Regions from separate parts of the Thioalkalivibrio sp. ALMg3 genome, predicted to be linked through region 1. Evidence: predicted binding sites of a transcription regulator. Region 1 holds the regulator's gene; the other holds the start of a gene.
What was found. Region 1 encodes FNR, which switches genes on or off when oxygen is low (the NO sensors DNR and NnrR bind a similar motif). Its sites were predicted from a motif close to TTGATNTANATCAA; they were not measured.
Positions count from the first base shown of each region.

Region 2: a site for FNR is predicted at 8,037-8,050, ahead of hemN (oxygen-independent coproporphyrinogen III oxidase). Genes of this name have one in related genera too.

Region 1 covers NZ_KB906221.1:77,104-93,121, forward strand. Annotated here, with positions in the region: gene F622_RS0104230 (cobaltochelatase subunit CobN) at 1-3,188, opposite strand, end outside; gene F622_RS0104235 (cob(I)yrinic acid a,c-diamide adenosyltransferase) at 3,302-3,856, opposite strand; gene F622_RS0104240 (TonB-dependent receptor domain-containing protein) at 3,860-5,650, opposite strand; cobalamin riboswitch at 5,791-6,037, opposite strand; gene F622_RS0104245 (hypothetical protein) at 6,125-8,023, opposite strand; gene F622_RS0104250 (cyclopropane-fatty-acyl-phospholipid synthase family protein) at 8,156-9,394, opposite strand; gene fnr (fumarate/nitrate reduction transcriptional regulator Fnr) at 9,686-10,417, shown strand; gene F622_RS0104260 (DUF2390 domain-containing protein) at 10,410-10,892, shown strand; gene F622_RS0104265 (DUF2058 domain-containing protein) at 10,964-11,533, shown strand; gene F622_RS0104270 (hypothetical protein) at 11,567-11,785, opposite strand; gene F622_RS0104275 (carbamate kinase) at 11,881-12,786, opposite strand; gene dcd (dCTP deaminase) at 12,818-13,384, opposite strand; gene apbC (iron-sulfur cluster carrier protein ApbC) at 13,412-14,503, opposite strand; gene metG (methionine--tRNA ligase) at 14,957-16,018, shown strand, end outside.
Region 2 covers NZ_KB906220.1:303,992-320,009, reverse strand. Annotated here, with positions in the region: gene pdxH (pyridoxamine 5'-phosphate oxidase) at 1-294, opposite strand, end outside; gene F622_RS0103625 (glutamate synthase-related protein) at 414-1,976, shown strand; gene F622_RS0103620 (globin) at 2,093-2,491, shown strand; gene F622_RS0103615 (YgiQ family radical SAM protein) at 2,631-4,940, shown strand; gene F622_RS0103610 (SDR family NAD(P)-dependent oxidoreductase) at 4,953-5,741, opposite strand; gene hpnE (hydroxysqualene dehydroxylase HpnE) at 5,738-7,084, opposite strand; gene hpnD (presqualene diphosphate synthase HpnD) at 7,089-7,949, opposite strand; gene hemN (oxygen-independent coproporphyrinogen III oxidase) at 8,125-9,513, shown strand; gene F622_RS0103590 (DUF2283 domain-containing protein) at 9,815-10,012, shown strand; gene hpnC (squalene synthase HpnC) at 10,061-10,924, opposite strand; gene gph (phosphoglycolate phosphatase) at 10,974-11,663, opposite strand; gene ubiG (bifunctional 2-polyprenyl-6-hydroxyphenol methylase/3-demethylubiquinol 3-O-methyltransferase UbiG) at 11,660-12,406, opposite strand; gene F622_RS0103570 (TRZ/ATZ family hydrolase) at 12,429-13,763, opposite strand; gene F622_RS0103565 (DoxX family protein) at 13,846-14,238, opposite strand; gene wrbA (NAD(P)H:quinone oxidoreductase) at 14,370-14,990, opposite strand; gene F622_RS0103555 (EAL domain-containing protein) at 15,099-16,018, opposite strand, start outside.

The DNA of each region.
Region 1 (16,018 bases):
CGGTCACGCTCCGCCTCGTCGAGGTCCATGCGCTCCAGTCCCTGGACAATCCCGCGACTGTTCCAGGCCGGGCGAATGCCCAGCATATCCATGCCGAAGGCGATCATCACGCCCTCGTCGCGCACGGTATCCGACGCCCAGAGGATGATCGCCTCGCTGCCGTCGGCCTCGGGATCGCCGTGCTCACGGGCATCCGCGGCCAGTTCCTGGCCAATGCCCCAGGCAATGCGCGTGGGCACCAGATCCGCCGCCAGCGCATGGAAGTTGCGCCCGGTCGGCAACACCTCCGGCGTCCGGATCGGATCGTTGCCCTGCCCCGGCGGCACGAAACGCCCCTCCAGGGCCGCCAGCAGATGCGCACGCTCGCTGGCCGGCGATCCGCGCAGCTTCGCGTCCCAGTCGTCGCCGATCGCGTCGTCACCGGCCATCGACTCAAGCATCGTGTCCACGGCCTCGTCGCTCCAGTCGCGCCCGAACACGTGCAGCCCCAGCGGCATCTGGTCTTCCTGCATGTCGGTCAGGTAGTGGCCGATCTCGTGGACCAGCAACTCCTCGTCCATCTCGGACAGCCGGGTCGTGGCGTGTTCGTCATGCCCCTCATCCGCATGCTCGTTCTCATGATCATGCTCATGGGCGTGCTCGTGCTCTTCATCCCCATGTTCCCGGTGATGGTCCGCGTCACGCTGCTCGTCGCCATGTTCGTCCGCATGACCTTCGCCATGCCCGGTGGTGTCGGGCTCTTCGTCATGACCCACGTGGTGATCGCCGTGGTCGTCATGGTGGTGCCCGTGGTCGTGATGATGCCCCCGGGCCATTTCCCGCTCGATGGTCTCGGTCAGGCCGAGATCCTCGATACGTTCGCGCAGGGTCTGTACCGCCCGCGAACGGGTGGCGGCATCCGGCTGAGCCGCGGCCTCGTAGGTCTCCACCAGCTGGCGCAGTTCCAGCAGGCTGTCGTACAGCTTGGTCGCCGCCAATGGCGGGGTCAGGTGGCTGATCATCACGCCCATGGCCCGGCGCTTGGCCTGGATGCCCTCGCCCACCCCATCGACGATGTAGGGGTAGATGATCGGCAGGGCGCCCCCGAGGATCTCGGGGTAGTCATCTGCCGCCAGACCCGCCCGCCGACGCGGCAGGAATTCCCGGGTCGAGTGGCGGCCGACATAGACCAGCGCATCCGCCTCGAAGTGATCGCGGATCCAGTGGTAGAAACCAACATACTGGTGGGTCGGCGGGAAGGTGGTATTCGCGTGCAGCAGGCGCTCGCTGACCTCCCAGCCGCGCGGCGGCTGCGGGCCGATGAACACGTTGCCGAACTCGATCCCCGGGAACAACATCTCGCCGTCGCGGGTCATCGCCTCGCCCGGCGGCTCGCCCCAGCCGGTCAGGCCGGGGATGCCCGTGCGCACCAGCGCCTTGCGCAATTGCTCGGTCGTCGCATGCGCGTCCTCACCCGCCAGCGTGGCCTCCCAGGCCGCCTCGAATTGTGCGAGCAGATCCAGCGCTCGATCCTGGGCCGCGTGCGGATAGCTCTCGAGCATGTGGCGCAGATCACCGACACCGCTTTCCAGCGCGGCTTGTGCCAAATCGATCTCGTCGGCGGCTTTGGCCGCCTCCAGCCTCGCCTGCAGGTAGCCGATCGGGCCATCCACCAACTCGGCCCGGATCGACTCCGGCAGGGCGTCGAAATAGGCCTGGTACTGCTCGCGATCGAGCGCGGCCACCCGGCCGGCGATCGCGTCCAGCGCATCTGCCTGCTCCGGGAGATTCACCGCCCGGTCCTGGATCATGTCCAGCAGGGCTTCGGCATCCTCCGGCACGTTGTCGCCCAGGTCATAGCCGGCCGCCTCCAGCCGCTGCAACATCTCCAGCAGGGACTCGGGCACATCCAGCTTGTCCGCGCCGATGTTCTGGCGACCCGGCGGATGGTTGTAGTAGACGACCGCGACCCGCTTGTCCGCGTTGTCGAGGGTGCGCAGCCGCTGCCAGCTTGCCACCCGGTCGGCCAAAGCCTCCACGCGCTCGCCCACCGGCTCGGTCAGTATCAGGCGCACACCCGTGCGTTCATCCTGTTCCGGGGCGCCCGCGGCCGCCAGCACCATCGGCTGGCTCATACCCTGCAACTCCGGCATGGCCACGTGGTAGTGCACCTTGTCCCAGGGGATGCCTTCGTGCGACAGCCGCCACTGGGCTGCGCTCACATCCGCCAGGCGGATGCCCTTGATCACCGGGACATCCAGCTCGCCGAAGGCCTCGGCCACCGCCTCGCGGTTGCCGCCCCCGCCGACCACGAAGTCCTGCAGACTCACGATCCCGGCGAGATCCGCCGGCCCGGTCACCTTCTCCAGCGTCTCGATCGCCTCGCGGCTCGCCCCGCCCCAGCGCGCGAGCACCACAAAACACTGGATGTCGCGGTTCTCCAGGGCCTCGCAGGCCGCATCCAGCAGGGCGCGGTCGCCCGGCCGGTCGCCGGTATCCAGATCCAGGAGCGCCACGGCCGGACCCTCCTCCAGATCGAGGGCGTCCGAATCGGGGCTGGAGCTGCCATGGCGGTAGTAGCGGATGGTCTCGCGCGGGTCCGGGTCCGGTACGTCGATCGCGTGCCCGCCATGCGCGGCCAGCCAGCGCATCAGGCCCTCCATGTTCTCCGGCGTGCGCCCCTGGTAGAACGCCCGCCCGGTCAGCCAGTCCGCCTGTTCGGGGAAGCGCTCCTGCTGTCGGGACAGGTGCGCGCGCGGGTCCTCACCCGGATCCGGGTTGGCCGCCAGTTCGGTACGCATCTCGTCATCGAGCCCCGCGAGTACGGCCTCACCGTCGATCCGCGACAACGCCGTCAGGTGGCGAACGCTGTTGATGGCCAGGATCGGGGCTCCCTCGGGCGGCGGGGCCTCCCGCAACAGGCGATCGAGGCGCGCGGCCTGATCCCCGAAGACGGCCGCGACGAGCACCGCGTCCGCCTCGCGCCACAGCGCCGCGACGGCCTCGTCCGACTTGTCCGTGAGCTGCTCCGGGGTGCGCAGTACGACCTCCGCCTCCGGATGGGCCTCGAGGAAGCGATGCGCCCCGGCGGCGACCTCCGCCGCCGAGCGATCGGAAACAACACCCACCAGGAGCGGCCCGGCCCCGGCCGTTCCGACGCCGAATAGAAAAAACGCAATAGCAATCAGGGTTGTGCGACGAAAACGCATGGAGATTTCCCGAAAAACAGGCGCAAGGGGCCGCGAGGCGTGTACCCGACACGCCAGCGACCACTGCAATGGGATTGGGGCGCCGCCGCAGCGGCGCCCCTCAGAAGAGCGCTTCAGCCACGCCGGCTGGCCGGCTGCCAGAGGACCTCTTCGCCGTTCTCGTGGCGCGCGAGCACGCGACAGAGCACAAACAGGAGATCCGACAGCCGGTTGATGTAGGCCAGCGAACCCGGGCGCAACGCCTCGTGGTGATTGAGCGCAACGAGACGCCGTTCCGCCCGGCGGCAGACCGTACGGGCGATATGACAATCGGCCGCGGCAGGCCCGCCGCCCGGGAGGATGAACTCCTCCAGGGCCGGCAGATCATCGTTGAAGGACTCAAGCTCCACGTCCACACGCTCCACGGAGGCATCCGGCAACGCCTGATGGCCCGGCACGGCCAGTTCCGCCCCCAGGTCGAACAGCTCGTGCTGCACCAGCGCCAGCGAGCGCCGGACCTCTTCGGGCAGGTCATGGATCAGCAACCGGCCGATCACGCTGTTCAGCTCATCCACATCACCGAAGGCCTCGACGCGATGCGAGTCCTTGTCCACTCGCGAGCCGTCACCAAGGCCGGTTCGGCCTTCATCACCCGTGCGGGTCGCAATCTTCGACAGTCGATTACCCATGGATCACCTCTGCTGATAGCGCAGTTTCACGAACGCGGCACGCCCCGGCTGGTTGTAGCCGCCCGCCGTCTCGTAGTCCTTGTCGAACACGTTCTGGACCGAAGCCTGAAGCTGCCATTCCGGATGGATCTGATAGCTCGCGCGTAGGTTCAGAAGGCCATAGCCAGACAGCTGTTCATCGTTGTTGGCATCGTTGTACGAGCGACTCTTCGCGATCACAGACCCCCCGACCGAGAAACTTTGGAACTGCCGATCCAGATCGAAGCGGGCAGTTACCGGGGACCGGCGAGGAAGTTCATTGCCTGTTTCACGATCCTCTGCATTCAGAAGGGTCAACGAAGCGCGCGAAATCCAATCATAACGTTCGTATCCACCCTCCAACTCAAGCCCGGAAATCCTCGCTTCGTCGACGTTTTCAGGTGGCCAAACTGGAATCATTTTTTCCACTCTCGATTGGAAAATCGAGGCATCCAGATACCCTTGATCAAAGCTAGCGCGAAGGCCTATTTCAGCCGTTTCGGACTCTTCTGCTTGAAGTTCTGGATCACCCGCCCCCGGCCAATACAGTTGGTTAAACGTAGGCGCATTGAAGGCCGTTCCATAAGACGCGCGCAGCCGTAGGATGTTGGTAGCCTGCATACCCCAGGCTACCTGCCCTGTCACCTTGTCGCCAAACTGTTCATTGTCGTCATAACGCAAACTTCCCTCGAAATCATGGCGGCCCAAGCCAACCTGAATCACCGAGTATGCTCCAACGTTGTACCGAGAATCTTCAGCATAATCGGTGGTGCTATCCACCCGGTCTTCATACGCATCGATGCCGGCAATCAAATAAACACGATCCGTTATCTCGAGATCGTTTCGCCAATCCACACCGTTGCGTTTGGTATCGAAGCGAGAAGAAAAAGCGCCTTCGTTGAAATTATCGTTCTCATCGCGACTGTGACTAACACTGAATTCGGTATCCCAAAAAGGGGTTACAGGCACTCGCAAGCCACCACGAAGGGCGGCATGCCGAAAATCGGTTTCATCTTCAGTGCCGTCTATTTCGGTTCTACCCTCTGAATACAGCACATTACCGAAAACCTCGACTCCATTATCGAGCCGGTGCGAGACCTTGGTGGCAAGCGAGGTGTTGTCATAGCCATCGCGGTCTTCATCGCCCACACCGTCTTGGACGTTGATGCCGTCGGTATCGAAGTGGCTGACCGAGAAGCTGTAGTTCGTGTTTTCGGTACCACCCGCTACGCCAACGCCGACCTCCCACGTATTGAAACTACCGCCACCGAAAAATGCACTAACCTTCGGCGGCCCCTTGCGGCCTTCACGGGTGAAGACTTGCACAACCCCTCCGATCGCGTCGGAACCGTAGATACTGGTGCGCGGTCCGCGCACGATCTCCACGCGCTCGATCTCCTCCGGCGGCAGGAACTGCCAACTTGCCCCGCCACCCGTCGCAGAACCCATTCGAACTCCATCGACCAGCAACAGGGTGTGCCCAGAGCTCGACCCCCGGGTGAAGACGGAAGTGGTCTTCCCGAAGGCGCTGGTTTGGGAGGTCTCGATGCCGGCTCGCCCTTCCAGAAGATCGGTGAACTGCTGGGGCTGCAGGCGCTCGATCTCTTCACGGTCGATGATGGTCACCGCCGCGAGGGTCTGGTCTACCGTCTGTGCGATGCGCGAAGCGGTGACCTGGACGGTCTCCAGGGTCTGCGCTTCGTTGGTATCCGGCGTGTCCGCCAGAACGGGAGTAGTGGCCAGAAGGATGGCCGCGGAAAGTGCTGTGCGTTTCATTTTTTGTTGTCTCCCGGCGAGCCGCCCGCACGCCGTTGATTCGTCGGGATCGCGCAGACAGGGGGAGACAGACACGAGGGGGATCGGCCAGGACCGGCGAACGGCCCGGCACGATCATCCGCCTCGCATGCCCGCCGCATGCCGCGCGATCATTCCCTGGCCGGTCTCCGGGCTGACGAGCGTCCGATGCGGCGCCTTCCCGAACATCGTGTTCAGTGGCACTGGCCGCGACCATCAGAAACCGACAGACGGTCTCTCGCTCGATCACCGTTGCGGGGGCAGCGTCGGACTCGTCCCGAGGCCTTGCAGCCCGCCGGAGACTCACCGATCTTCCCGTTTAACCCGCCAAGCAGCGCTTGGTCGGGCACCGAGGAACGCAGCGAACCCTACACAGTTGGGCGCAAAATTACCAGCCGCGAACCCACCCACCACGCGATCCCGAGTGACGCTAGCAGGCTCGCATATCGATGCCGATCAGCGGCGGCGCCGTTCCTCCGCGTACAGGTAGCGGGTCCCGCGCTTGAGCAGCAGACCCCAAGCCTTGTCCTGCAGCATGGCGTCGAACTCGGGCGAGCGCTCGGCACGCAGCGCCACTGGGTGCGACTCGTCCCCGGTATGGGTCGCCAGCATCTCCAGGCGCTCGCGATTGGCCCCATAGTGGCTGACCAGAAAATCGCGCATGGAGTCACTCAGTGGCAGGTTGTAGATGCGCGTGAGGCGCAGCGCCAGCCACTCGGCCATGCGCCCGAGATCCTGCCGGACCTTGCGCACCATCGCCGAGCCCAGGCCTGCCTTGGCATCCGCGCTCATGCCCACGTAGAGCCCGCCCAGATAGGCCGCGGGGTTGGCATAGATCGCGCGCTGGATACTGGGATTCGTAAGATCCACCAGCGGCTCCATGATCAAGGCGAGCTGGATCCCGATCCGCTTGGCGGTCTCCGCATCCAGCGCCGAGCCGCCAAAGTAAAACAGGTCACCCTCGCGCTCGATCTTGAGTTCCTTGAGGAAAGAGCAGAAGTGGCTGGCCAGTTTCAGCTTCTGGTCGTCGGTCAGTTCGATCAGCTCCTCGCTCACCCGGATGCCGCGCACGCTGCGTTTGAACCAGCGCTTCTCACCCCGCTTCTCCACCTGCGCCCGACGCAGGGCCTCCCAGCGTTCTACCGCGTTGGTGTACCGGCTTTGCGACTGCATCAGGTGGTCGCGCGCCTCACGCAGGTCCTCGACTCGGCGCAGCGCAAGACCGAGGAGCTGCCCATCCGCGGAATTTTCCGGAGGTTCGAGATCCTCCAGTCGCTGCAGCGCCTCCAGCACCTGACGACCCAGACTGACGATCGGCTCGCGCAGGGCCTGTGGATCCAGGCCCGACGCCTCGTGCTGGGATAGCAGGATGCCGAGGGAGCGCAGGCGGCTGACCACCCCGGCCTGAGCCACACGGAAGCGGTTGCCCTGGGATTCGAGGCGGTCCAAGGCAGCCCCGAGCTGCCAGCCCCCCGACCATTCGAAGCTCAGCCGCTTGATCTGGCGTCCGTTCACCAACTCGAAGGCGAGGACAAAGATCGCTTGTACGTCATCGAGGGTGCAGCGCGCCAGGTCATCGGCGTCCGCGGCGGAGAACAGTCGATCCAGGAACTGATCCACCCGGCGCACACCGTCCTCCTGGGTTGGCGCCACGCCCCGCAAGCGGTCGCGCAGGAGATCCGCAACCTCCGGCGCCTCGTGATGCAGCTTCTCCAGGGCCGCGAGCCGGGAGTCCTCGGTCGCATCCACCAGATCCGCGACGCGCGAGCGCAGCCCCAGGCGACGATAAATCTCGATCTGCTCCGCGGCAGCCGCCAGGCTGGCATCGCCGGTCATCTCGCGCACCGCGACCGCCACGGCCTCGGGGGCGATATCCACTTCGTGCAGCAGGACTTGGGCTGCCTTGCGCCGGCGCATGTCCGGGGTCATCTCGCCCATCGCCAGGTCGCGGGTGACGAACAGCAGATCCGGCAGCAAGTCGATGGTGTTGCGCAGCTGATCGCGCGAGCGCTCCTGGCGCTTGCCCCGTGTGGCGTCCGCAACGAAACGCGCGACCAGGCCGATGACCCCGAACAGCAGGGTGTAAACGGCAAAGAAGATGAAGTTCTGTGCCGGGGCGGCGTGGCCGAAACCGAGGAAGTAGCCGCCCTGCATTGCCAGGAACGTGACTGGCCCGGCGGCCCACAGCAACTGCAGGAAGTTCAGCGACCAGGGAACACGCCGCGCGGTGGCGGCCACCTCGGTAATGCGGCTGCGCCCGGCCGCCTCGATCAGGACGTGTTCCTGTGACGGTCCGCCGGCCTGCGGGCTTTCCTGGCCCTGTGCCTCCCTGCGTTTACGAAAGCGACCGAACACGCGCCCCTGCTCCGGAATGGGTGGTTACCGCCGGCATGGCCGCAACGTGACCACTAGTGTAGGGAATGCGCGTTCGGTTCGCCCGAGTTTTGCAGTACTTTCGGGATCGGCCCCGGATCGCTCCCCTCGCCTTCAGGCGGCGTCGCTGGGCTGTGCCCGGGCCTTCCCGGGCGGTGTGGAGATCACTTCGGGGGCATCGTCACGATAGAGGTAATCGCGGGTCAACGGCACCGCATCCTGCTGCTTGGCCATCTGCACGTGGAAGACCACCTGATCCCACCAGCGGAAGGTGGCCTCACAGCTGGCCAGGTAGAACTCCCACATGCGGCAGAAACGCTCATCGAAGCGTTCGACGGCCTCGGCCCGCACCTTCTGGAAGCGGCGATACCACTCGGCCAGCGTCTCGGCGTAATGCAGGCGCCAGAACTCGATATCGGTGGTGTACAGCGGCGTGGGCTCCAGCGCGCCCATCACCTCGGACAGGGCCGGCGTATACCCGCCCGGAAAGATGTACTTGCTCAACCACGGGTTGGAGGTGCCAGGCGGCTCCTGGCGCCCGATGGTGTGCAGCACCGCGATGCCTTCCGGCTTCAGCAGATCATGCACGCGCCGGAAGAACGTCTCGTAGTTGGGCGTGCCCACATGCTCGAACATGCCGACGCTGACGATGCGGTCGTACTGGTCGTCGTGTTCGCGGTAGTCCTGATAGAGGAACCGCACCCGATCCTCGAGCCCCCGACGCTTGGCCTCGTCACGGGCAACCCGCAACTGCTCCTTCGACAGCGTCACGCCATCCACATGGACACCGGCATGCTCGGCGAGATGGAAGGCCAGACCGCCCCAGCCGCAACCGATGTCGAGCACCCGCATGCCCGGCTCCAGCATCAACTTCTTCCGCAGCATCGCGCACTTGGCCTGCTGCGCCTCTTCCAGCGTCATATCCGGGCGCTCGAAATAGGCGCAGCTGTAGAACATGCCCTCGTCCAGGAACTGACGATAAAGCCACTCATCGACGTCGTAGTGATGGGCGATGTTCTGGTAACAGCGCGCCACCTTGTTGCCCTGCTCGATCAGGGCCCGCAGCATGCGCACTGCAGGGTTGACCCGCTGCTTGAACATCGGCGCGAAGTTGCGCATGGCCACGTCGAGGAACACCTGCAGGCCCTCGGGGCCGGGCGACCACAGGCCGTCCATGTAGGTCTCGCCCAGCTGGAAGCCCGGGTCGCGCCCAATCTTGCGTAACGCCGCCTTGTCATGCACCTGCATGGTGATTTCCGGCGCGCCGTTCCCGAAACGCTGCTCACGGCCATCCGGATGCCGCAGCACGAAGGTCCCGTAGCGTATGTACTGCTCCAGTAACCGCTCGATCATCTCTACCCCTGTCCTTGTTCTAGCGGTCGGGTCTCTCAGCCCCCACGCGTAACGCCGAACGTGACCGTGCCGCAGACTCTAGACTCAGTCTAATAACCGATGTCTCGCATTGTCCACGCAGCCGCCGGAGGGAGAAGACACCGAGCCATCTCGATGTGCGGCCCGGCTGACCGACGGCAAACCCTTCTGTAATCGCCTACAACTCATGGGGACAGTACCGCATTCCCATCCCCGATGGCATACCCCGAAGATCGCTTTCCCCAACGTCGAAAAAACGGCTACCCTGCACCCATGACGCTACGACCCACCCAAGCCTGCCAGCACTGCACCCTGCGCCAGCTTTGCCTGCCCATGGGCCTGCCCCAGGATGAACTCTGGCAACTCGACCAAATCGTCCAGCAACGCCGGCCGATCGCCAAGGGTGCGCCCCTGTTCACCATGGGGACCAAGTTCGAAGCGCTGTACGCGGTCCGCACCGGGGCACTGAAAACGGTGCTGATCTCCGATGACGGGACCGAACAGATCACCGGCTTCGCGCTGGCCGGCGACCTCCTGGGGCTGGACGCGATCCACTCCGGCAAGCACCCGGTCAGTGCCATTGCACTGGAGTCCACCAGCGTCTGCGCCGTGCCCTACGGCCATGTCGACGACCTCGCCGGCCGCCTGCCGACCTTCCGCCAGCACATGATGAGCGTGATGAGCCAGGAGCTGGCCCAGGACGAAAGCCTGCACGCCTTGCTCGGCCAACGTACCGCGGAGCAGCGTCTGGCGACCTTCCTGATCGCCCTGTCGGAGCGTCATCGCGCCCGCGGCCTGTCCCCCGAGCGGTTCTACCTGCCCATGTCACGGGCAGACATCGCCAACCACCTGGGCCTGACCCAGGAAACCATCAGCCGGCTGTTTACTCAGCTGCGCAACCAGGGCGTAATCAACCTGCACACCCGGGACCTGGAGATCCTCCAGCCCGACGGCCTGCGCAACACGGCCGGGGTCACCTTCACCTCCGCCGCGAGCAGTGCCTGAAGCCGGGGACACCCCGGAGCCGGCCACGGACTTCGACGCCTTCTGGGCATTCGCCGACGCCCTGTGGGTCGATCCCACCGCCCGCGAACGTCTGATGCGCTGGCAGGACGAATTTGGCGTGGACGTGATGCTCGCGTTGTTTGCCCTGTGGTACCCGCAGCCCCTCGGACCCTCGCAATGGCGCGTACTGCGGCAAACGGCCCGGCGCTGGCAGTCATCCTCCACCGAACGCCTCCGCGCACTGCGCCGGCGGCTCCACACCCCCGAGCGCAACGCGCTTTACCGCGCGGTGCTGGCACTGGAGCTTCAAAGCGAGCGGCTCGCCGGCCTGCAACTGCTCGCGGAGGCCCGGCGCCTGGCGCCGCAGACCACCCCCGCATTCGCCATCGACCCCCAGCGTCGATTGCGCACCCTGTTCCCCGATCTGCCGGACGCCGAGATCCGCGACGGATTGCGCGAGTTCATGGCCGCCTGAACAGCGCGTGCTGCACGCAAGGGCGCATTCCGGCTATGCTCCCCGCACATTGACCGAACACGGCAGGATTCATGTCGGATGATCTGCGCAGTCAGCTCCTGAAAACGGGGCTGGTCGACGAAAAACAGGTTCGCCAGGCCAAGTCGCAAAAGCACAAGGCCCAGAAAGGGAACGCGAAGAAGAAGAAGGACCGCAACACGGGTCCGGACCCGGGCGTGGCCGAGGCGCGCAAGGCCGAGCAGGCCGAGCGTTCGCGACAGAAGAACCGCGAACAGCAGGAACGTGCCGAACGCCGGGCCCGCCACGCGCAAATCCGCGAACTGGTCAGCACCCACCTGGCGCCGATTCCCACCGGCGATGCCGCGCTGGATTATCACTTCCAGCAGGGCGGGCAGATCCGCCACCTCCCGGTGACCGCCGACCTGCAAAAGCGCCTGGCCGACGGCCGCGCCGCGCTTGCCGGCCTGGATGTGCGCCCGGAAAAGGGGTTCCGGGTCATCCCACGCGAGACCGCCGACCGCATCCGCGAGCGCGATCCGGAATGGCCACTGGTCATCCCCGCCGAGGACGAAACCGGATCGGAACCTGCCCCGGACGACCCATACAAGGACTACGTGGTACCCGACGACCTCATGTGGTGACCGCAGGGGAATCCCCGCAGGCCAACGATCCAATCAGTCGGTTGCGCGCTTCACGTCCGCGGCGGGCATGCCGCTTTGCTGCGGGCGCCGCGCCTCGTCACTGGACATGTCCTGCGGCGTGATGCCGCCCTGCTCCAGGCCCTGGGCGGGGCCGGCCGACTCCTCCGGCTCGCCGCTGCCGCAGCCTAGCGCCAGCAGACCCACGGCCGTCAGACCGATCACCAGGGGGGCGGCTCGCTGAATCTCTCGCATCATCTTCACTCTTGATCCATGTGTACTCGAAGCCTGCAAACTCTGCGGCGGGCGTGCAACATCGAGTGTAACAGGCGGGGGTTCCGGCAAGGGCTTCAGGCGGCGCCCACCGGCAGGATCCGGGTCCCCGCCTGCCCGGCCAGGATAGCCGCGGCGTCCTCCAGCGAACCGATCCCGACCCGAATGCCGCCCTGGGCAGCGCGCCGTGCAGCCTCCATCTTCGGCCCCATGGAACCGCCCGGGTACGCCGCCGGCTCCACGGCCGTAACCAGAAGCGCCTTCAGGCGCCGGGCGTCCGGTGTGCCCCAGTCCATGTAGACGCCGTCGACATCGGTCAGCATCAACAACCAGTCCGCCCCGACATGCGCGGCCAGGCGCGCGGCCGTCAGGTCCTTGTCCACCACGGCCTCGATGCCGTATAGACGCCCGTCGCCGTCACGCGCGACCGGTACGCCGCCGCCCCCGGCACAGATCGCCACCGACCCGCCATCCACGAGACTGCGGACGGCCTCCATACCCAGCAGGCGTTGCGGCTCCGGCGACGCCACCACCCGCCGCCAGCCCTCGCCGTCTGGTGCCACGTCCCAGCCGCGCTCGTCGGCCAGCGCGCGGGCGCGGGCCGCGTCCCAGGTCGGGCCAATGAACTTTTCCGGGTGGTCGAAGGCGGGGTCGTTCGGGTCGACCTCGGTCTGGGTGAGCAAGCTTGCCACCCGGTCATGGCCCAGCGCGTTATGCAGCTCCCGCGCCAGGATGTAGCCGATCATGCCGTGGCTCTCGGCCCCGACCACATCCAGCGGCCAGGCGATGCGATCGCATTCCGCCTGATTGGCGAGCAACCCCACCTGGGGCCCGTTGCCGTGGGTGACGACCACCTCGTGCTCGCGCGCCACGGCCGCGATGGCTGCCGCCGCACGCTGGGCGTTGTGCTGCTGGGCCTCGGCCGAGGGGGTCTCGCCGCGTTGCAGCAGGGCGTTGCCGCCCAGCGCGATCACGATACGCATGGCGGGCCTACTCCGTACTTGAAGGGTTGGGTCAGGTGCGCGGGAGCGTGACGCCGCGCTGGCCCTGGTATTTGCCACCGCGGTCCTTGTAGGAGGTCTCGCAGACCTCGTCGGACTGCAGGAACAGCATCTGCGCCACGCCCTCGTTGGCGTAGATCTTGGCGGGCAGCGGCGTGGTGTTGGAGAACTCCAGCGTCACGTGGCCCTCCCACTCGGGCTCCAGTGGGGTCACGTTCACGATGATGCCGCAGCGCGCGTAGGTCGACTTGCCCAGACAGATGGTCAGCACATCGCGCGGGATGCGGAAGTACTCGACCGTATGCGCCAGGGCAAAGGAGTTCGGCGGGATAATGCAGCAGTCCGACTGCACGTCCACGAAACTGCCCTCGTCGAAGCCCTTGGGGTCGACAATGCTGGAGTTGATGTTGGTGAAGATCTTGAAGTGATCGGAGCACCGCACGTCATAGCCGTAGCTCGAGGTCCCGTAGGACACGATCCGCTGCTCGTCGCGGTAGCGGATCTGGCCGGGCTCGAAGGGCTCGATCATGCCCTTCGTCTCGGCCATCTCCCGAATCCAGCGGTCCGCCTTGATGCTCATTGGGCCTGTCCCTGGTGGCGCACCGGATCAGTTGTCCTGGATCACGATGTTGGGGAATTTGCTGCTGTAGTCCTTGGACTGCTCGGCCAGCTTGGCACCCGTGCGCCGTGCGATCTCGCGGTAGATCTCCGTGATGCGGCCCTCCGGGTCGGCGACCACGGTGGGTTCGCCACCGTCCGCCTGCTCGCGGATGCGGATGTCCAGCGGCAGTGCGCCCAGCAGATCCACGCCGTATTCCTCCGCCATGCCCTCGGCGCCGCCCTGGCCGAAGATGTATTCCTCGTGGCCGCACTTCGAGCAGATGTGGATGCTCATGTTCTCGATGATGCCGAGCACCGGCACCTCGACCTTCTCGAACATGCGCAGGCCCTTGCGCGCATCCAGCAACGCGATGTCCTGCGGCGTGGTCACGATCACCGAACCGGAGACCGGGATCTTCTGCGACAGGGTGAGCTGGATGTCACCGGTGCCCGGCGGCAGGTCGATGATCAGGTAGTCCAGCTCCTTCCAGTTGGTCTCGTTCAGGAGCTGCTCCAGCGCCTGGGTAACCATCGGGCCACGCCAGATCATTGGCGTGTCCTCGTCGATCAGGAAACCAATGGACATCGCCTGCACGCCGTGGCGCTCCAGCGGCTCCATGCTCTTGCCGTCCTTGGATTCCGGCTTGTCCTTGATCCCCAGCATGCGCGGCTGGCTGGGGCCATAGATGTCGGCATCCAGGATACCGACCTGCGCGCCCTCGGCGACCAGGGCCAGCGCCAGGTTGACCGCGGTCGTGGACTTGCCCACCCCGCCCTTGCCGGAAGCCACGGCGATGATGTTCTTGATCCCCGCCATTGGCTTCAGGCTCTTCTGCACCGCGTGGGTCGTGACCTTCGTGCTGATGGTGACCTCGGAGGACTCGAGCCCGGCCACACCCGCCAGTGCACCCTGGATGGCGGCGCGCAGCTCGTCGTGGTACCCAGCAGCGGAATACCCCATCTGGATATCGATCGCGGCACGGGCACCGTCCACGCGAATGTCCCGGACCTCGCCGGCGGCGACCAGGTCCTGCTCGAGGTACTTGTCCTGAACGGTCTTCAGGGCGTTTTCGATCTGCTCTCGCGCGAGTTCGGCCATGGGTACGTGGCATCCGATGTTGGGAGTGATCGCGCGATTCTACTGGCCTCGGTGCACGACGCCAATGGCACCACGAGCCACCCGTCCTTTCCGAAGCCCCCGGGCGCGAATCAAGGCAGGTGTCAAGGCCCTTGCGACGGTTTTATGCACAAAGGGCCTGAAGATAGGGAACATCGGCCAAGATAGGCGAACAAGCATCTAAGTCGCTGCACCATTGTTCTTCAAGATACTGTTTTCCCTACCTTCTTATGTGTTGGTCGTTTTTTAACCAATTTGTCATGCGGCCTTGTGTGGCAAGGCCTGGCGACCGATTCCACCGGGTTGCCCACAGAGTTATCCACAACTTCTGTGGACAACATGCCGGAGCCCTTGGCACGCCTCGACAACCCGCGATCCAAACCCGACAATAGCGCCCCTGCACCCGCGCCCGGTGCCACCCAAACGAGCCAAGCAATGACCGATACCCCGCGCAAGATCCTCGTCACCAGCGCCCTGCCCTACGCCAACGGCCCGATCCACCTGGGCCACCTGGTGGAGTACATCCAGACCGATATCTGGGTGCGCTTCCAGCGCGCGCGCGGCCACGAGGTCATCTATGTCTGCGCGGACGACGCCCACGGCACGCCGATCATGCTCAAGGCACGCGCCGAGGGCATCGAGCCGGAAGAACTGATCGCCCGCGTGCGCCAGGAGCACGAGGCCGACTTCGCCGAATTCCGCATCGGGTTCGACCACTACCACTCCACCCATTCGGACGAGAACCGCGAGCTGGCCGGGCAGATCTACACCGCGCTGCGCGATGCCGGACATATCGAGACCCGAACCATCGACCAGGCCTATGACCCCGAGGCCGGGATGTTCCTGCCCGATCGCTTCATCAAGGGCACCTGCCCCAAATGCGGCGCCGCGGAACAGTACGGCGATTCCTGCGAGGCCTGCGGCGCGACCTACAGCCCGCTGGACCTGAAGGACCCGGTCTCCGCGATCAGCGGTGCGCGCCCGCAGTCGCGCGCCTCCGAGCACTACTTCTTCAAGCTCGGCGACTTCGAGGCCTTCCTGCGCGAATGGACCCGCTCCGGACGCCTGCAGGACGCGATCCGCAACAAACTGGACGAGTGGTTCGACACCGGTCTCAGTGACTGGGACATCTCCCGCGACAAACCCTACTTCGGCTTCGAGATCCCCGATGCGCCGGGCAAGTACTTCTACGTCTGGCTCGACGCACCGATTGGCTACATGGCGAGCTTTCGCGCCTACGCCGCGCAGCAGGGGCTGGACTTCGACGCCTGGTGGGGGGCGGACTCCGACGCCGAGCTGTATCACTTCATCGGCAAGGACATCGCCTACTTCCACACCCTGTTCTGGCCGGCCATGCTGCACGGTGCAGGCTATCGCACCCCCTCGGCGGTGTTCTGCCACGGCTTCCTGACCGTCAACGGGCAGAAGATGTCCAAGTCGCGCGGCACCTTCATTCGCGCCCGCGACTACCTGGAGCACCTGAACCCGGAATCCCTG
Region 2 (16,018 bases), on a different contig from region 1:
CAATAGGGCGGCCTGCGGGTTTTCGCTCAGGTCCTGGCCCTTGCGGCTGCGCGAGTCGGTGTACCAGGCCAGGCCCTCGGGATCGACGTGCTTGAGCAGAACGGTGCGAGCGGAGGGCTGGCCGTCGGCGCCGGCGGTGGCCAGGATCATGGCGGTGGGGTCCGGGTTGCCGGCTTCACGGGCGGCCTCGAGCCAGTCATTCAGCAGGCCGAGCGGGTTTTCGTGCAGGTCGCTGCGGCGAAGTTCGGCGTGGGTGTAATCGCGGCGGGTATGGCGGTGGTCGGCGGTGCTCATGGGGCCCCCTGGGCTGGATGCGACGACGTCATCATACGGCGCCGGCGGGGATTCGGAAATTTGTGCGACTTTCACTGTCACAGATGAGGACGATTCAATTCGAGCGCAAGGAGCATCCGATGGCTGAACCGATTATCGCCGCAGTGGAACCCCGGGGAGTGGAACTGACAAAGTGCGAGGAGTACGCGTTCTGTCGCTGCGGGCGCTCGAAGGATCAGCCATTCTGCGACGGCTCGCACGAGGGCACAGGTATCGAGCCGCTGATTTTCACGGCGGAAGAGGACGGCGAGGCGTACCTGTGTCAGTGCAAGCAGTCCGGCAATCTGCCGTACTGCGACGGGACGCATGCGCAGTTCGATCAGGACGCGGTGGGTCAGCCCGCGAGCGCGGCGGAAGGGGATTCCGAGGCATCGGATCAGGGCGATCAGGCCCCGAGCCCCCGTAACAGCGAGGTCGAACCGCATGTCGAGTGGATTCACGCCCTAGCACGCGATGGCTTGGAGGGTGTGGGCCGCCATGGCACAACGGTGGCCATGGGTGTCCCGCGCGATCGGTTGCCCGCGTGGGACGGGCTGCAGCTCCTGGCGGCGCAACTGGCCACACGCCCGCTCGACGAAGATGCCGACGTGGGCACCTCGCTGGTGATCGGGCCCGAGGCGAAGCGCCCGCTGGAACTGGCGATTCCGCTGCTGGTGTCGGACATGAGCTTTGGTGCGCTTTCGCGCGAGGCAAAGATCGCCCTGGCGCGCGGGGCAGAGCGGGCCGGGACCGGTATCTGCTCCGGCGAGGGGGGCATGCTGGACGCCGAGCAGGCAGAGAATTCGCGCTACCTGTTCGAGTTGGGACCGGCGCAGTTTGGCTATTCGGACGAGGTGCTGGACCAGATTCAGGCGTTTCACTTCAAGGCCGGGCAAGCCGCGAAGACCGGGGTGGGTGGGATTCTTCCGGGCAGCAAGGTAAGTGACGAGATTGCGCGGGTGCGTGGGATCGAGGCGGGGCAGGATGCCCATTCACCCGCTACCAATGCCGATCTGCAAAGCCCGGACGATTTCCGCCGGTTTGCCGACGCGGTGCGCGAGAAGACCGGTGGGGTGCCGGTCGGATTCAAGCTGTCGGCCAACCACATCGAGGCGGACCTGGCCTTTGCCCTGGAGGCTGGCGCCGACTACCTGATCCTGGATGGCCGAGGCGGCGGCACGGGCGCCGCGCCGGCCCTGCTGCGCGATCACATCAGCGTGCCTACCATCCCGGCGCTGGCACGGGCGCGGCGCTTTCTCGATGCCAACGGCGCCACTGGACGGGTGACGCTGCTGGTTACCGGTGGGCTGCGCACGCCCGCGGACTTCGTGAAGGCCCTGGCCCTCGGTGCGGACGGGATTGCCCTCGCCAATTCGGCGATCCAGGCCGTGGGCTGCGTGAGCGCGCGGATGTGCCATACCAATCAGTGCCCCAGTGGTGTAGCGACCCAGGATCCGAAACTGCGCAGCCGGCTGGACCCGCAGGAGGGGAGCGAGCGGCTGGAGCGCTTCCTGAATGGTTCCACCGAGTTGATGAAAGTACTGGCGCGGGCCTGTGGGCATTCCGGTCTGGAGGACTTCGGGCCGAATGATCTGACCACGTTCGATCGCGATCTCGCACGTCTCGCCGGTATCCAGTACGCAGGGGTTCTCGAGGGACGTTGATGGCCGTCCTCTGGAGCCGGGTAACCCCGATGTGTTCCTGCTCCCGGGGGGATCTGGATTAGCCCGCCTCGGAGCAATCCCGGTAGAATCGCGCTTTTTCGGGAATGGGGGTTTTGATGAGCTACTCCGATGTCCACCAGAGCTACGGGCGTTGTCGGCGGGCCGGCAACTTCGTGGATCGCTTCTACGAACGCTTTCTCGCCGCCGACGAGCGGGTGGCGCAGGCGTTCACGACCACCAACTGGTCGCAGCAGAAGCGGGCCCTCGGGCAGGCAATCTCCACTGCGATCAGTTACGCCGAGGGCGAGAGCTTCGTGGCCCCGACCATGGAGAAGATGGCCGAGGTGCATAGCCGCCATGGCCGCGTACCGGTCGCGCCGGAGCTGTACGGGGTGTGGCTGAACTGCATGGTGGAGACGGCCCGCGAGGTGGATCCGCGCTGGGACGAGTCCCTGGCGCAGCGCTGGCGCGGCGCGCTGAGTCCTGCGATCGATCTCTTCATCGAGCGCTACTGACGCGAGCCGGGCCGTTTCCGGCGGCCCGGTTACCCACTGCGAAGTCCCGCCCGCGGGCGTGCCCTGTTGATCTTGGGGCGCCCCCGGCGTGTAATGCGCGCATTTCCTGTTGCCGGCGTCCGCCGGAAGAAGCCTGGTCATGTCCGCAGCACCCGATTCCCTGTTCGCCCGCAAGCCCTACTGGGCCAAGCGCTTTGGCACGGCGCCGTTTCTGCCAACCACGCGCGAGGAAATGGACGATCTCGGCTGGGACAGCTGCGACATCGTGCTGGTGACCGGCGATGCCTATGTGGACCACCCGAGCTTCGGCATGGCGATCATCGGCCGGCTGCTGGAGGCCCAGGGGTTCCGCGTGGGCATTCTGGCGCAGCCGGACTGGACCTCGGCCGAGCCGTTCCGGGCCCTGGGGCGGCCGAACCTGTTCTTCGGCGTGACCGCCGGGAACATGGACTCGATGGTCAACCACTACACCGCGGAGCGGAAGATCCGCTCCAACGATGCCTATACCCCGGGTGACGTGCACGGCAAGCGCCCGGACCGCGCGGTGATCGTGTACGCCCAGCGCGCCCGCGAGGCCTACAAGGATGTGCCGGTCGTGGCCGGCGGGATCGAGGCCAGCCTGCGGCGTATCGCGCACTACGACTACTGGCAGGACAAGGTGCGCCGCTCCGTATTGCTGGATTCGCGCGCCGACATCCTGCTGTTCGGCAATGCCGAGCGCGCCCTGGTAGAGCTCGCCCATCGCGTCGCTGCGGGCGAGCACCCGCGCGAGATCACGGACCTGCGCGGGACGGCCCTGCTGCGGGACGCGGTGCCGGCCGGCTACGTGGAGCTGGATTCCAGCGAGGTCGATACTCCCGGACCGGTGGATGCCAACCCCGACCCCTACGCCATGGTCTCGCCCGAGACCTGCGCCGATGCCGAGGCACAGGATGCGCAGGCGGCAGAAGCGGAGGCGGGCGCGAAGGTCGTGCGTTTTCACCGGGATATCCCGCGCGGCACCCCGCGCGAGCAAACGGTGATCCGTATTCCGGCCTTCGAGCAGGTGAAGGGCGATGCGGTGCTCTACGCGCATGCCTCGCGGGTGCTGCACCTGGAGACCAACCCGGGGAATGCCCGCGCGATCGTGCAGCGCCACGGGGACAAGGAGGTCTGGCTCAACCCGCCGCCGATCCCGCTGTCGACCCCCGAGATGGATGCGGTGTTCGATCTGCCCTACGCGCGGGCCCCGCATCCCTCCTACGGGGATGCGCGCATCCCGGCCTGGGAGATGATCCGCTTCTCGGTGAACATCATGCGTGGCTGCTTCGGCGGCTGTACGTTCTGTTCCATCACCGAACACGAAGGGCGGATCATCCAGAGCCGCTCCGAGGACAGCGTGCTGCGCGAGATCGAGGAGATCCGCGACAAGGTGGACGGGTTCACCGGCGTGATCTCGGATCTGGGCGGCCCGACCGCCAACATGTACCGCCTGGCCTGCAAGGACCCGAAGATCGAGCAGAGCTGCCGGCGACTGTCCTGCGTGTACCCGGGCATCTGCAGCAACCTGGACACCGACCACGCGCCGCTCATTCGCCTGTACCGCAAGGCACGGGCGCTGCCGGGCATCAAGAAGATACTGATCGCCTCCGGGCTGCGCTACGACCTGGCGATCGAGTCACCGGAGTATGTGAAGGAACTGGTGACCCATCACGTGGGGGGTTACCTGAAGATTGCGCCGGAACATACGGAAACCGGACCGCTTTCGCGCATGATGAAGCCGGGCATGGGGACCTATGACCGGTTCAAGGCCATGTTCGAGAAATACTCGAAGGCGGCCGGGAAGGAGCAGTACCTGATCCCGTATTTCATCGCCGCGCATCCCGGCACCACCGACCAGGACATGCTGCAGCTCGCGCTCTGGCTCAAGCGCAACGACTTTCGCGCGGATCAGGTGCAGGCATTTCTGCCCAGTCCCATGGCCCTGGCCACCGCCATGTGGCATTCCGGGCGCGACCCGCTGCGCGGCATCCGGCGCACGACCAGCGAACGCGTCCCGGTGCCTCGCGGGGCGCGCGCGCGGCGTCTGCACAAGGCGTTCCTGCGCTATCACGATCCGAACAACTGGCCGCTACTGCGCGATGCCCTGCAACGCATGGGGCGTGCGGACCTGATCGGCAATGGCAAGCATCAGCTGGTGCCGACCTGGCAGCCGGCCGGGACCGGTCAGGGTGCGGCACGTCCGTCCACCGGCGGGCGCATCACCCGAGGCGGCAAGGCGCTGAAAAAGCGCGGCCAGACCTTCCAGACGCAGCACAACGGCGTCGAGGCTGCGGCGCGTCCCGGTGGCAAGCCAGCGCCAGCGGGCAAGGCCGGGGCACGCTCTGCCGCGCCCAAGGGCGGCAAGCCGCGCGCGGGTGGTGGGAAGGTGCGCAAAGGGCGCCCGGCCGGAAAACGACCGCGCGCCTGACGCCGCTGCGGTTCAGGACGCCGCGTCGGGCACCGGGACCTGGCCTTCCAGACTGATGTTCAGACCGGTGGTGGTGCGGTCGCCGGGGTCCAGGAAGTACAGATAGGGGCCGACCACGGCCTCGGGCTCGGGCAGGAGGTCGGGGTTTTCCCCGGGATAATGGCCGGCGCGGAAGCGGGTGCGCACCGGGCCGGTGTCGATACCGTTCACGTGCAGGAAGCGCGGTTCGTTGCGATGCTCGTGCGACAGGATGTCGATCAGGCCGTCCTGGGCTGCCTTGGCCATGCCGAAGGCGCCCCAGAAGGCCTTGCGGGCGTTCTGAGTGGACACGACCAGGCTCCCGGTGGGACTGGCCTCCAGCAGCGGCAGGACGGCCTGCGTGAGGAAGAACGGGCCGTGCAGGTTACTGTTGATGACCTTGAACCACAGCTCCGGGTCGTAGTTCTTCATCGGCATCAGGGCGCCGGCCCAGCCCGCGTTCAGTACCAACCCGTCGAGGCGGCCGAGGGAGTCGCGGATGTTCTCCGCCAGGTCACCATAGTCCTTGACCGTCGCGCCTTCGAGATTCAGTGGGTAGATCGCGGGCTGCGGGTGACCGGCCTGTTCGATCCGGTCATAGACCGCTTCGAGGCCCTTCAGGTCCTTGTCCAGCAGGACCACGATCGCGCCGGCCGCGGCACAGGCCTCGGCAACCGCGCGGCCGATGCCGTCGGCGGCCCCGGTGACCAGGATCACGCGTTCATCGAAGGCGCCGGGTTCCGGGCGGTAGGCGAGCAGGCGGGGAATATCGAGATCGGTCAAGGATGGTCCTCCAGGTACAGGTGCGCCGATTCTAGTCCAGATTGTACGGCCGCTTCGAGCGTGGACGGCAGTGCAGGCGTCAGGTAATCCCCGGCCAGATAACACCCCGGCCAGGGCGTGCGGGCCGGCGGGCGACGTGCATCCAGACCGGCTTGCGCGTCCAGCGTCGCGCGGCGTTCGCAAATGCTGTGGCCGGTCTCGGGTTCGCCCAGTTCGGGGAAGGTTTGGGCCAGGGAGCGGGCGACGGTGCGCCATCGCGCATCCGCCGTCAACGGTTCGAGGTCGTCGGCCGCCGAGATCACGACCGCCAGCCAGTGTGGTGCCCCGGCGACATGCCGCGCGATCAGCCATTGGCCATGCTGGTCCAGCAGCCCCTGTAGTGGCGGAAGATCATCAAGGCGCCGCGCATAGCGCAGGTAGACCGTGCAGATGCTGCGGGCGCCCATGGCATTCAGGCCCTGGTGCGTGGCCTCCCAGCCGGTTTCGTGTGGCAGCAGGGCAGCGGCGGCGGCTGGAGGGGTCGCCATGATCACGCCGCGCGCCGGGCTCGCCACGCCCTGGCGGTCGCGCAGGCGGAAGGGGGCGGCGTCGTGAGTCGTGCTGCGCTCAATGGCGGTGATGCGGCGGCCCAGATCCACTCTGGCGCCACGCTCCCGGAGTTCCTGTACAGCCGGTTCCGGGAACAGCTCGCCGAGTGGCCGCGCGGGGACGAGAAGGCGCGCGGCTTCCGGGCCATGGTTGAGTGCCAGGCGCAGGACGTTCTGGAATATGCGGGCCGAGGCGGTTCGGGGCGGGGTGTTCATCACCGCCAGGCACAACGGGTCCCACAGGCTGCGAATGAGGGCGTCGGGCTGACGGCGCTGGCGCAGCCAGTCGAGGACGGGGAGATCGTCGCGCAGGGGCCGGTGCAACATGGCGGCGGCGCCGGACAGGGCACGCAGGCGTGTACCAAGGGAGTGCTTCGCAAGCGCCCGGTAAAGCGCGGCGGCCAGGGCGGGCAACCGGGGCGAACGTGGTTCCAGCTGGAACGCCGGGTCCTGCGGCCGGCCGGTGGGCTCGAACATGCGCAGGCCGAAGGGCAGGGCCTGAAACGCCTGCTCGGGGTTGATGCCGACCGAACGGATCTGCTGCAGGGTCTGCTGGCAGGCCCCGACCAGGATGTGCTGGCCGTTGTCGAGCGGGGTGCCGTCCAGGTCGAGGTTGCGGGCACGGCCACCGGGGGTCTTGCCGGCCTCGATCAGGTGCACGGATTGCCCGGCGCGAGCAAGCGCCAGCGCAGCGGTCAGGCCGGCCCAGCCCGCGCCGACCACGACCGCCGGGGCCGGGGGGGAGCTGGAGGTCATGGCATCAGGCCGCGCGGCGGCGTTGTTCGCGCTTCAGGCGGCGCGCGGTGCGCCACGCGATCCACAGCTTGCGGATCGGGGTCAGGCGTACGCGGTGTTCCAGCACGCGATAGCCATCGTCCGCGATCTCGTCGAGCAGGGTGCGGTAGATGGCCGCCATGATCAGGCCCGGGCGCTGGGCGTAGCGGTCGGCGTCCGGGAGGTGTTCCTCGGCGCGTTCGTAGTAGCGTTGTGCCCGTTCCGCCTGCTCCGCGAACAGGGCGCGGTGGCGGTCGTCGGTGATGTTGATCTGGAATTCCTCCGGCTTGACCCCGTGCTTGCTGAGCTCGTCCATGGGGATGTACACGCGGCCGCGCATGGCGTCCTCGTGCACGTCGCGCAGGATGTTGGTGAGCTGCAACGCCATGCCGAGGTCGTGGGCGTACTTGAGAGTGCGCCGATCGGTGTAGCCGAAGATGTGAGCGGACAGGATGCCCACGACGCTGGCCGCGCGGTAGCAGTACAGTGACAGCGTGGTGAAGTCCGGATAGCTGTCGTAGTCGAGATCCATCTGCATGCCGTCGATGATCTCGTCGAAATACTCGCGCCCGAGGTCAAAGGCGGCGATATGCGGCTGCAGTGCCTGGGTGATGGGGTGGCGGGGTTCGCCGGCGAACAGGCGCTCGATCTCCTGGCGCCACCAGTCGAGCTTGGTGCGCGCAATGCTCTCCTCGCTCACCTCGTCGACGATGTCGTCGACTTCCCGGCAGAAGGCGTACAGCGCCGTGATGGCGCGACGGCGATCCGGTTCCAGAAAGCGGAACGCGTAGTAGAAGCTGGAGCCGCTTTGCGCGGCCTTCTCCTCGCAATACTCGTCGGGGGACATGCGCTCTCGCGTGGCGGGTGTCGAACAGGGAGGAGAAGGCTAGCACAGGCAGCACAGGGGGCGGGAGAGGGCGCCGAAGGCGGATTGTTGACCTGTATCAAGCTCGGGCCTGGCGTGCGGCCGTAGTCTGCAGAACCAAGGTCGCGAGTGCGCGGCGACGGCTGTGGAGCTCCCAATGGAACAACGCCTGGTGTTTGATCCCGAAATCCTGCGCCGCTACGACGTGAGTGGGCCGCGGTACACGTCGTATCCCACCGCGCCACAGTTTCACGAGGGCTTCGACGACCGCGCCTATGCCGAGGCGGCGCAGGCGACCAACGGGGCCGATCCGGCGCGCCCCCTGTCGCTGTACGTGCATGTCCCGTTCTGCGACACGGTGTGCTTCTACTGCGCCTGCAACAAGGTCATCACCGGAAATTACCAGCGCGCCCAGCGCTACCTGCAGTATCTGGAGCGCGAGGCCGAATTGCAGGGCGAGCTGTTCGATCGGGAACGCACTGTCGGGCAGCTGCACTTCGGGGGCGGCACGCCGACCTATCTTGGCGATGACGATCTGCGCCGGGTGATGGCGACGCTGGCGAGGCACTTCCGCCTGGACGAAAGCGATGCCCGCGAGTTCTCCATCGAGATTGATCCGCGCGCGGTGCGGCCCGGGACCATCCCGCTGCTGGGCGAGCTGGGTTTTAACCGGATCAGCCTCGGGGTGCAGGATTTCGACCCGAACGTGCAGCGGGCGGTGAACCGCATCCAGCCGTTCGAGGTGACCGCGCAGGCGGTGGAGAAGGCGCGGGCCAACGGCTTCGAATCTACCAACCTGGACCTGATCTACGGCCTTCCCTTGCAGACGGTGGAGACCTATACCGCCACCCTGGAACGCGCGCTGGAGCTGCGCCCGGAGCGCCTGGCGATCTACAACTACGCGCACCTGCCGCAGATGTTCAAGACTCAGCGCCAGATCCGCGAGGCCGACCTGCCGGACGCCGCGGAGAAGCTGGCGATCCTCGAGACCACCATCGCTCGCCTGACCGATGCCGGCTATGTATACATCGGCATGGACCACTTTGCCCTGCCGGACGACGAACTGGCCACGGCCCAGCGCGCCGGGACGCTGCAGCGCAATTTCCAGGGCTACTCCACACGGGCGGAGTACGACCTGGTGGCACTGGGGCCGACGGCTATCGGCAAGGTGGGCGCCACCTACAGCCAGAACCTGCGCGAACTGGATGCCTATTACGCGCGGCTGGATGCCGGGCGCCTGCCGGTCTTTCGCGGACTCGAACTGAGTGCCGACGATCGGCTGCGCCGGGACGTGATTACCGAACTCATGTGCCACTCGCGCATCGATTTCGCCGCGATCGAGGCGCGCCACGGGATCGTGTTCGGCGAGGTCCTTGGGGATGCACTGGAGCGGCTGCAGGGCATGGAGGCCGATGGACTGGTACGGATCGGCGCGGGGCGCCTGGAAATCCTGCCGCGCGGGCGGTTGCTGCTGCGCAACGTCGCCATGGCCTTCGACGCCTACCTGAAGACGGAGAGCGCGCAGCGCTACAGCAAGGTAGTGTGAGCGGCTTGACGGCGATCCGTTCTCGGCGGAAGCTTTGAACAATAGCAACCGGTAACAGGGACGTTCCGGTGAAGACGACACGTTACTTCGAGACTGTACGCGAGAGGCCGGATCGGCGAATGATCCGGGATCACTGGATCAGTAGTGCAATCGACCAACCGTTGTGCGAAGAAGTCCAAGGCGATGGGCGTATCCGCAGATGGGCTCGTGTCGAGGAGGCTGAAGGACGCTACCTTCGCGTTGTTCTGCTGCCGGATGGAGAAACCGTTCACAACGCCTTTTTCGATCGAGGGTTCCAGCCATGAAACTCCAGTACTTCGGGGATACGGATACGCTTTATATCGAATTCCGAGGCGATAGCGTGGCCGAAACCCGCTCGCTTGACGAGAACACTACCCTGGATGTCGATGCCAGTGGTGGTGTTTGCGCCATTACCTTTGAGCACGCTAGCGAACGAACTGACCTCCAGCACCTTACGGTCGAGGGCATTGCCGCTTGATGCCTTTTAAGCTCTCAGCTTAACCAGGGGTTCTCGGCGGCTCGATCCCTACGGTCTTCGGCGGCGCGGCCGAAGGCTGTGGCTCAGGATGATCCAGGCGTCGCGGGTACGCAGGCGCGGGCGGGCAAAGACGTCGTCCTGCTGGCGCAGCCGCCATAGGATGCGCGCCCCGCCGTTGATGATCGCCCGGATCTCCAGCCCCATGCGCCCGCGCAGCAGGCCGCCCAGCGGCGCCCCGGCGCGCAGCAGCCGGTCGGCGCGGGCGTATTGAAACTGCATCAGGTTGCGTAGCTGGAAGGTGGTCTGCCCGGTGGCCAGCATCGCTTCGGTCACGCCGTACTGGTCCATCTCTTCCTGCGGCAGGTAGATGCGGTTGTTCTCCTGCAGGTCCTGCTGCAGGTCCTGGTAGAAGTTGATCAGCTGCAGCGCCGAGCAGATGGCGTCCGAGTACCCCAGCATCTCGTCGGTCGGGTTGCCGTTCAGGTGCAGCATCAGCCGGCCAACCGGGTTGGCCGAGCGGCGGCAGTAGTCCATGACCTCGCCGAAGGTCGCATAGCGGGTCTGTTCCAGATCCTGCAGGAAGGCGTCGATCAGGTCGGAGAACGGCGCGGCCGGGAGGTCGAAGCGGGCGCGGGCGTCGGCAAGGGCAATCCATTCGGGTTCGTGTTCGGCGGCGGGGTCTTCCAGGATCTGCACCCGTTCCTGCATCGTCAGCAGCGCCTGGCGCCGCTCGGCGACCGGACGCGGGTCCTCGTCGGCCAGGTCGTCGGCATCGCGTGCGAAGCAGTAGATCGCCGCCACGGGGCCGCGCAGGCGACTGGGCAGCAGCCAGGAGGCCACGGGGAAGTTCTCGTAATGCGCCTTGGCACGCTGGCGACAGTGGCGGTAGGCCGAACGGATACGGGGCGACATGGGTGCTCAGGCCCTGTTTCCGGCGTGCGGGGCGCCGGGGTGGGCGGATTCAGCGCGCAAGCCCGGGCTCCGTGGCGGCTCCGTCGGCGTACCAGGCCCAGAAGTCGTTCGGCTGTTCCAGGGCGGCATCGGCGCCCCATTGATCCGGACGCTGGTTGGCGTCGATGTAGCCCCAGTTGGCGATCAGGGTGGGCATGCCGGCGGCCCGTCCGGCCGCGATGTCGCGTTCTGCATCGCCCCAGTAGCAGTGGCGTTCCGGCGGCAGGCCAGTCTGCCGGGCGGCCAGCCACATGGGTTCCGGGGCGGGTTTGCGCTGGGGCAGGGTATCGCCGCTGACGACGGCTGCCATGCGCGCATGCAGCCCGAGGGCCTCCAGCAGTGGATCGGTCAGCCAGCCCGGCTTGTTGGTCACCACGCCGACGGACCAGCCGCGGGCCTCGCAGGCGTCCAGCAGCTCTGCGAGTCCGGGAAACAGGGCGGTGGTCCGGCACAGGTCGCGGGCGTAGATCTCCAGGTAGCGCTTCTTGAGATGCTCCGCGAAGGCGGGATCGGCGTCCGGGAAGGCGAGATCCACCAGGGCCCGGGACCCGTGGGAGACAAAGTTACGCACGACCTCGAACGCCAGCGGCGCACGGTCGTGTTCGGCCATCAGGGTGACCAGGGCCGCATGCATGTCGGGAGCGGTGTCCAGCAGGGTCCCGTCGAGGTCGAACAGGACCGATCCGAGTTCGTGGGTCATTCGTCGGGGCCGGCTTCGTCGCGGCGGGCGGCCATCAGGTAGTTCACGTCGGTGCGGGCGACCAGGCGATAACGCCCGCTCAGGGGCGAATAGGTCAGGCCGGTCATCGCGGTGACCTCGAACCCGTGGCGGCGCAGGGCGGTGCCCAGTTCGGAGGGACGGATGAAGCGGCCGTACTCATGGGTGCCGGTGGGCAGCATGTGCAACACGTATTCGGCCCCCACGATGGCCTCGGCAAAGGCGCGCGGAGTTCGGTTGATGGTGGACAGGAACAGCCAGCCGCCGGGGCGCACGAGCTTTGCAAGGGCGTCGATGACGGCATCCGGATCGGGCACGTGTTCCAGCATCTCCAGGCAGGTCACCACGTCGTAGTCGCCGGCGTGACGTTCGGCGTGCGCCTCGGCGGTGGTGTGCAGGTAGTGGATCTCAAGCCCTGCCTCCACCGCATGTTCGCGCGCCACCTCCAGGTGTTCGGCGCCGGCGTCCAGCGCGGTGACCTGAGCGCCGCGAACCGCCATTGCCTCGGAGAGGATGCCGGCGCCGCAGCCTACATCCAGCACCTTCTTGCCGGCGAGATCGGCCTGGCCGTCGATCCATTCGAGGCGCAACGGGTTGATCGCGTGCAACGTGGCGAAGGGGCCCTTCGGGTCCCACCATTCGTGGGCCCGATGGGTGAATTTGTGGATCTCGGCGCTATCGACGTTTGCGTGCGCAGAAGTTTGGGAGAGGGGTTCGGGGCTCATGGCGTCTGTCTCGCTCAGGCAGTCAGGCAGTGGGCTGCTGGGTTTCCAGCACCCGGATGCGCCAGTACTCGGCTTCGGCGTGGAGATCCTGCGAGTTCAGCGTAAGCAGTTCGCGGTCGCGTAGCAACGGCCGTCCGGCCACGTAGACATCGCGCACGGCATCGCGGGTGGCGGCGTAAACGATCTGTGCACTGGGGTCGTGCGCCGGTTGCAGTTCCAGCGCCTGCAGGTCTACTGCGACCACATCGGCCTGCTTGCCGGGCTCCAGGGAGCCGATCCGATCCGCGAGTCCCAGGGCTTTGGCACTCCCCAGCGTCGCCATTTCCAGCGCGGCGGTGGCGGGCAGGGCGGCGGCATCGCCACTGACGCCCTTGGCCAGCAGTGCAGCGGTGCGCATCTCGCCGATCATGTCGAGATCGTTGTTGGAGGCGGTGCCGTCGGTCCCGAGGGCGATGTTGATGCCGGCGGCCTGTAACCGCGTGACCGGGCAGAAGCCGGAGGCGAGTTTCAGATTGGATTCCGGGCAGTGGGCGATGGAGATCGGGCGTTCGCGCAGTAGATCCAGATCGGTATCGTCGACCTGGGTCATGTGCACCGCGATGAAGGGCTGGTCCAGCATGCCAAGGCGTGCGAGGCGGGCCAATGGTCGTTCGCCCTGGTCGCGCAGGGCGTCGGCGACCTCGCTGGCCGTCTCGTGAACATGCATGTGGATGGGCACGTTCAGTTCGCGGGCACGGGCCGCCACGCGCTCCAGGCTTGTATCCCCCACGGTGTATGGCGCGTGCGGGGCGACATTGAAGGCGATGCGGTCATGGTGCCCCCAGTTCGCGACGACGTCCGCGCCGCGCTGGAAGTATTCGTCTGCCGTGCTTGCCCAGGGCGTGGGGAAGTCGAACACGGTGAGGCCCAGCGAGGCGCGGATGCCGGTCTCGTCGACCACCCGGGCCGCATCGTCCACAAACAGGTACATGTCACTGAAGCACGTCGTGCCCCCGCGCAGCATCTCGGCTATGGAGAGGCGGGTGCCTGCGCGTACGAATTCGGGGGAGAGCAGCTTGCCCTCGGCGGGCCAGATATAGCGCTTGAGCCAATCCATCAATGTGTGGTCGCTGCCGATGCCGCGCAGGAGGCTCATGCCGGAATGCGTATGGGCGTTCACCAGGCCCGGGATCAGGACCTGTCCGGGGTGGTCCCGGTACTCGGCGTCGGGATGGTTTGCGCGAGCGGTGGCTTGCGGCTCGATGGCTTCGATCACGCCGTTACGAATCACCAGGGCGTGATCCCGCAGGATGGTGTCGCGGGGAATGACCGGGAGGATCTGCGGGGCGCCGAGGATCAGCGTCTGGGCGTTGTGCATGGCGGTATGTCTGCGCGGGGGCCAGGGTCGCGCATGGTACCCGAAAGGGGCGGCATTGCGCCGCCCCGGGAAACGGCCGGGACTACCAGCGATTAATCGCCAGGCGGCCCGGACCGGTCAGTGCCAGGGCGATGGCCGTGAACAGGAACATGCCCTGCAGCTCGAGGGCCCAGCCGCCGGTGCCGGTGAGCAGGAAGACCTCGTGGGTGTGGGCGAGCGCGATGGCGAAGAGCATGTTGATGGCGATAATCACCGCGCCGATGCGCGAATACAGGCCGATGATGACGAGGATCGGGGCGAGGATCTCGCCGATGTAGACGCCATAGGCGAGGATCGCCGGGAGTCCGGCGTTGGTAACCATGCCTTCGATGCCGCTGATCCCGCCAGTCAGCTTGGCGATGCCGTGCAGCAGGATCATGATCCCGAGGGCCAGGCGGAGTACGAGCTTGCCACTGTCGTCTAGCGTGTTGTCCATTGCCATCCTCTCCTTGTCGTGCTGCGGATCGATGTCCCCAGTCGCTACGGTCGGGCCTGTGCCCGACCGGGTTTGTCCCCGGGCAACATCCGGCCAGGGCATGCGCCCCTTTGGGATGTACCTGTGGCGGGTCAGCCGGCGTCGCGCCCCAGACGCTGGGCCCGGGCGACCTCGGCGACGTGACGCCCCTGCGAGGCGGCCATGCCCAGTTCGTTCTCGCTCGGCTGGCGCGAGCCGTCGCCGTCGGCCAGCGTGGTCGCCCCGTAGGGGGTGCCGCCGCAGACCTCGCTGACATCGAGCAGGCGCTTCTCGGTGTAGGGTAGACCAACCACGGTCATACCGTAGTGCAGCAGGTTCACGATGGTCGAGATCAGGGTGGTCTCCTGGCCGCCGTGCTGCGAGGCGGTGGAACTGAACACGCTCCCGACCTTGCCGACCAGCTTGTCGCCGAACCACAGGGCACCGGTTTGATCGAGGAAGTTGGCCATCTGCGCGGCCATCCGGCCGAAGCGGGTAGGGGTGCCGATGATGATCGCGTCGTAGTCCGCCAGTTCTTCGGGCTTGGCGATGGGGGCGGCCTGGTCGAGCTTGGCGCCGGCATTGCGGGCCACGTCGTCCGGCATCAGCTCGGGGACGCGCTTGATCGTGACTTCGGTCTCCGGGACCTCACGGGCGCCGCGAGCCACAGCTTCGGCCATCTGCTCGATGTGGCCCCAGGTGGAGTAGTACAGGATCAGGATCTTGGTGCTCATGGCGAGTCGCCTCTGGTTGGCTAGGTTGCAATACCCGCCACCTTAGATCCGATTTATACGAATGAAAATGGCGAAAAACGGCTCAAACGATTCGAATAATACGAATGGTTAGGGGTAGGTTGCGGCGTTTCCGTTGCCGCTCTGGCGCAGCACCAGGGCCTCAAGTTCTGCCAGCGTGTCGGGATGGCCGTACAGGTAGCCTTGAAAGTGGCGGCAGCCGAGGCCGAACAGGAAGGCCCGCTGCTGGTCGTTCTCGACACCTTCGGCGATGACGTCCAGGTCGAGAGTGTGAGCCAGGTTGACCACCATCTGGGCGATCGCGGCATCGTTGGGATCGTCCAGGACGTCGCGTACGAAGGACTGATCGATCTTCAGCTGAGCGAGGGGCAGTCGCTTGAGGTAGGCGAGAGAGGAGTAGCCGGTCCCGAAGTCGTCCAGGGAGAACTCGATGCCGAAGCTCCGCAATTCCTCGATGTGGGCAATGACGGTCTCCACGTTTTCGAGCAGCATGCTCTCGGTCAGCTCCAGCTTCAGGCGGTGCCCCGGGGCGCCGGTAGCCTCGAGCGTCTCGGCCAGATCGCGCACGAAGTACTTGTGCCGGAATTGGCGCGCGCTGACGTTGACCGACAGGGTGAGGTCCCGAAAGGCGGGCTGGTGTTTCCAGGCGGCCAGCTGCTCACAGGCCGCGCGCAGCACCTTGCGGCCAATCGGGACAATCAGACCGGTCTGTTCAGCCACGGGGATGAACTCGGCGGGCGAGATCATCCCGCGGCTGGCGTGCTTCCAGCGCAGCAGGATCTCGGCCCCGATAACCGCGCCCGACGTGTTCACCTGTGGCTGGTAGTGCACGCTGAAGGCGTCCTGATCCAGGGCGTGGCGAAGCTCGCTCTCCAGTTCGAATCGGGCCTCGACGGCGCGGTGCAGCTCGGGGTCGTAGAAGCGCACAGTGTTGCGCCCGGCGTTCTTGGCCCGGTACATGGCGAGGTCCGCCTGCTTGAGGATCTCCTCCACGCTCAGACTGCGGCCGC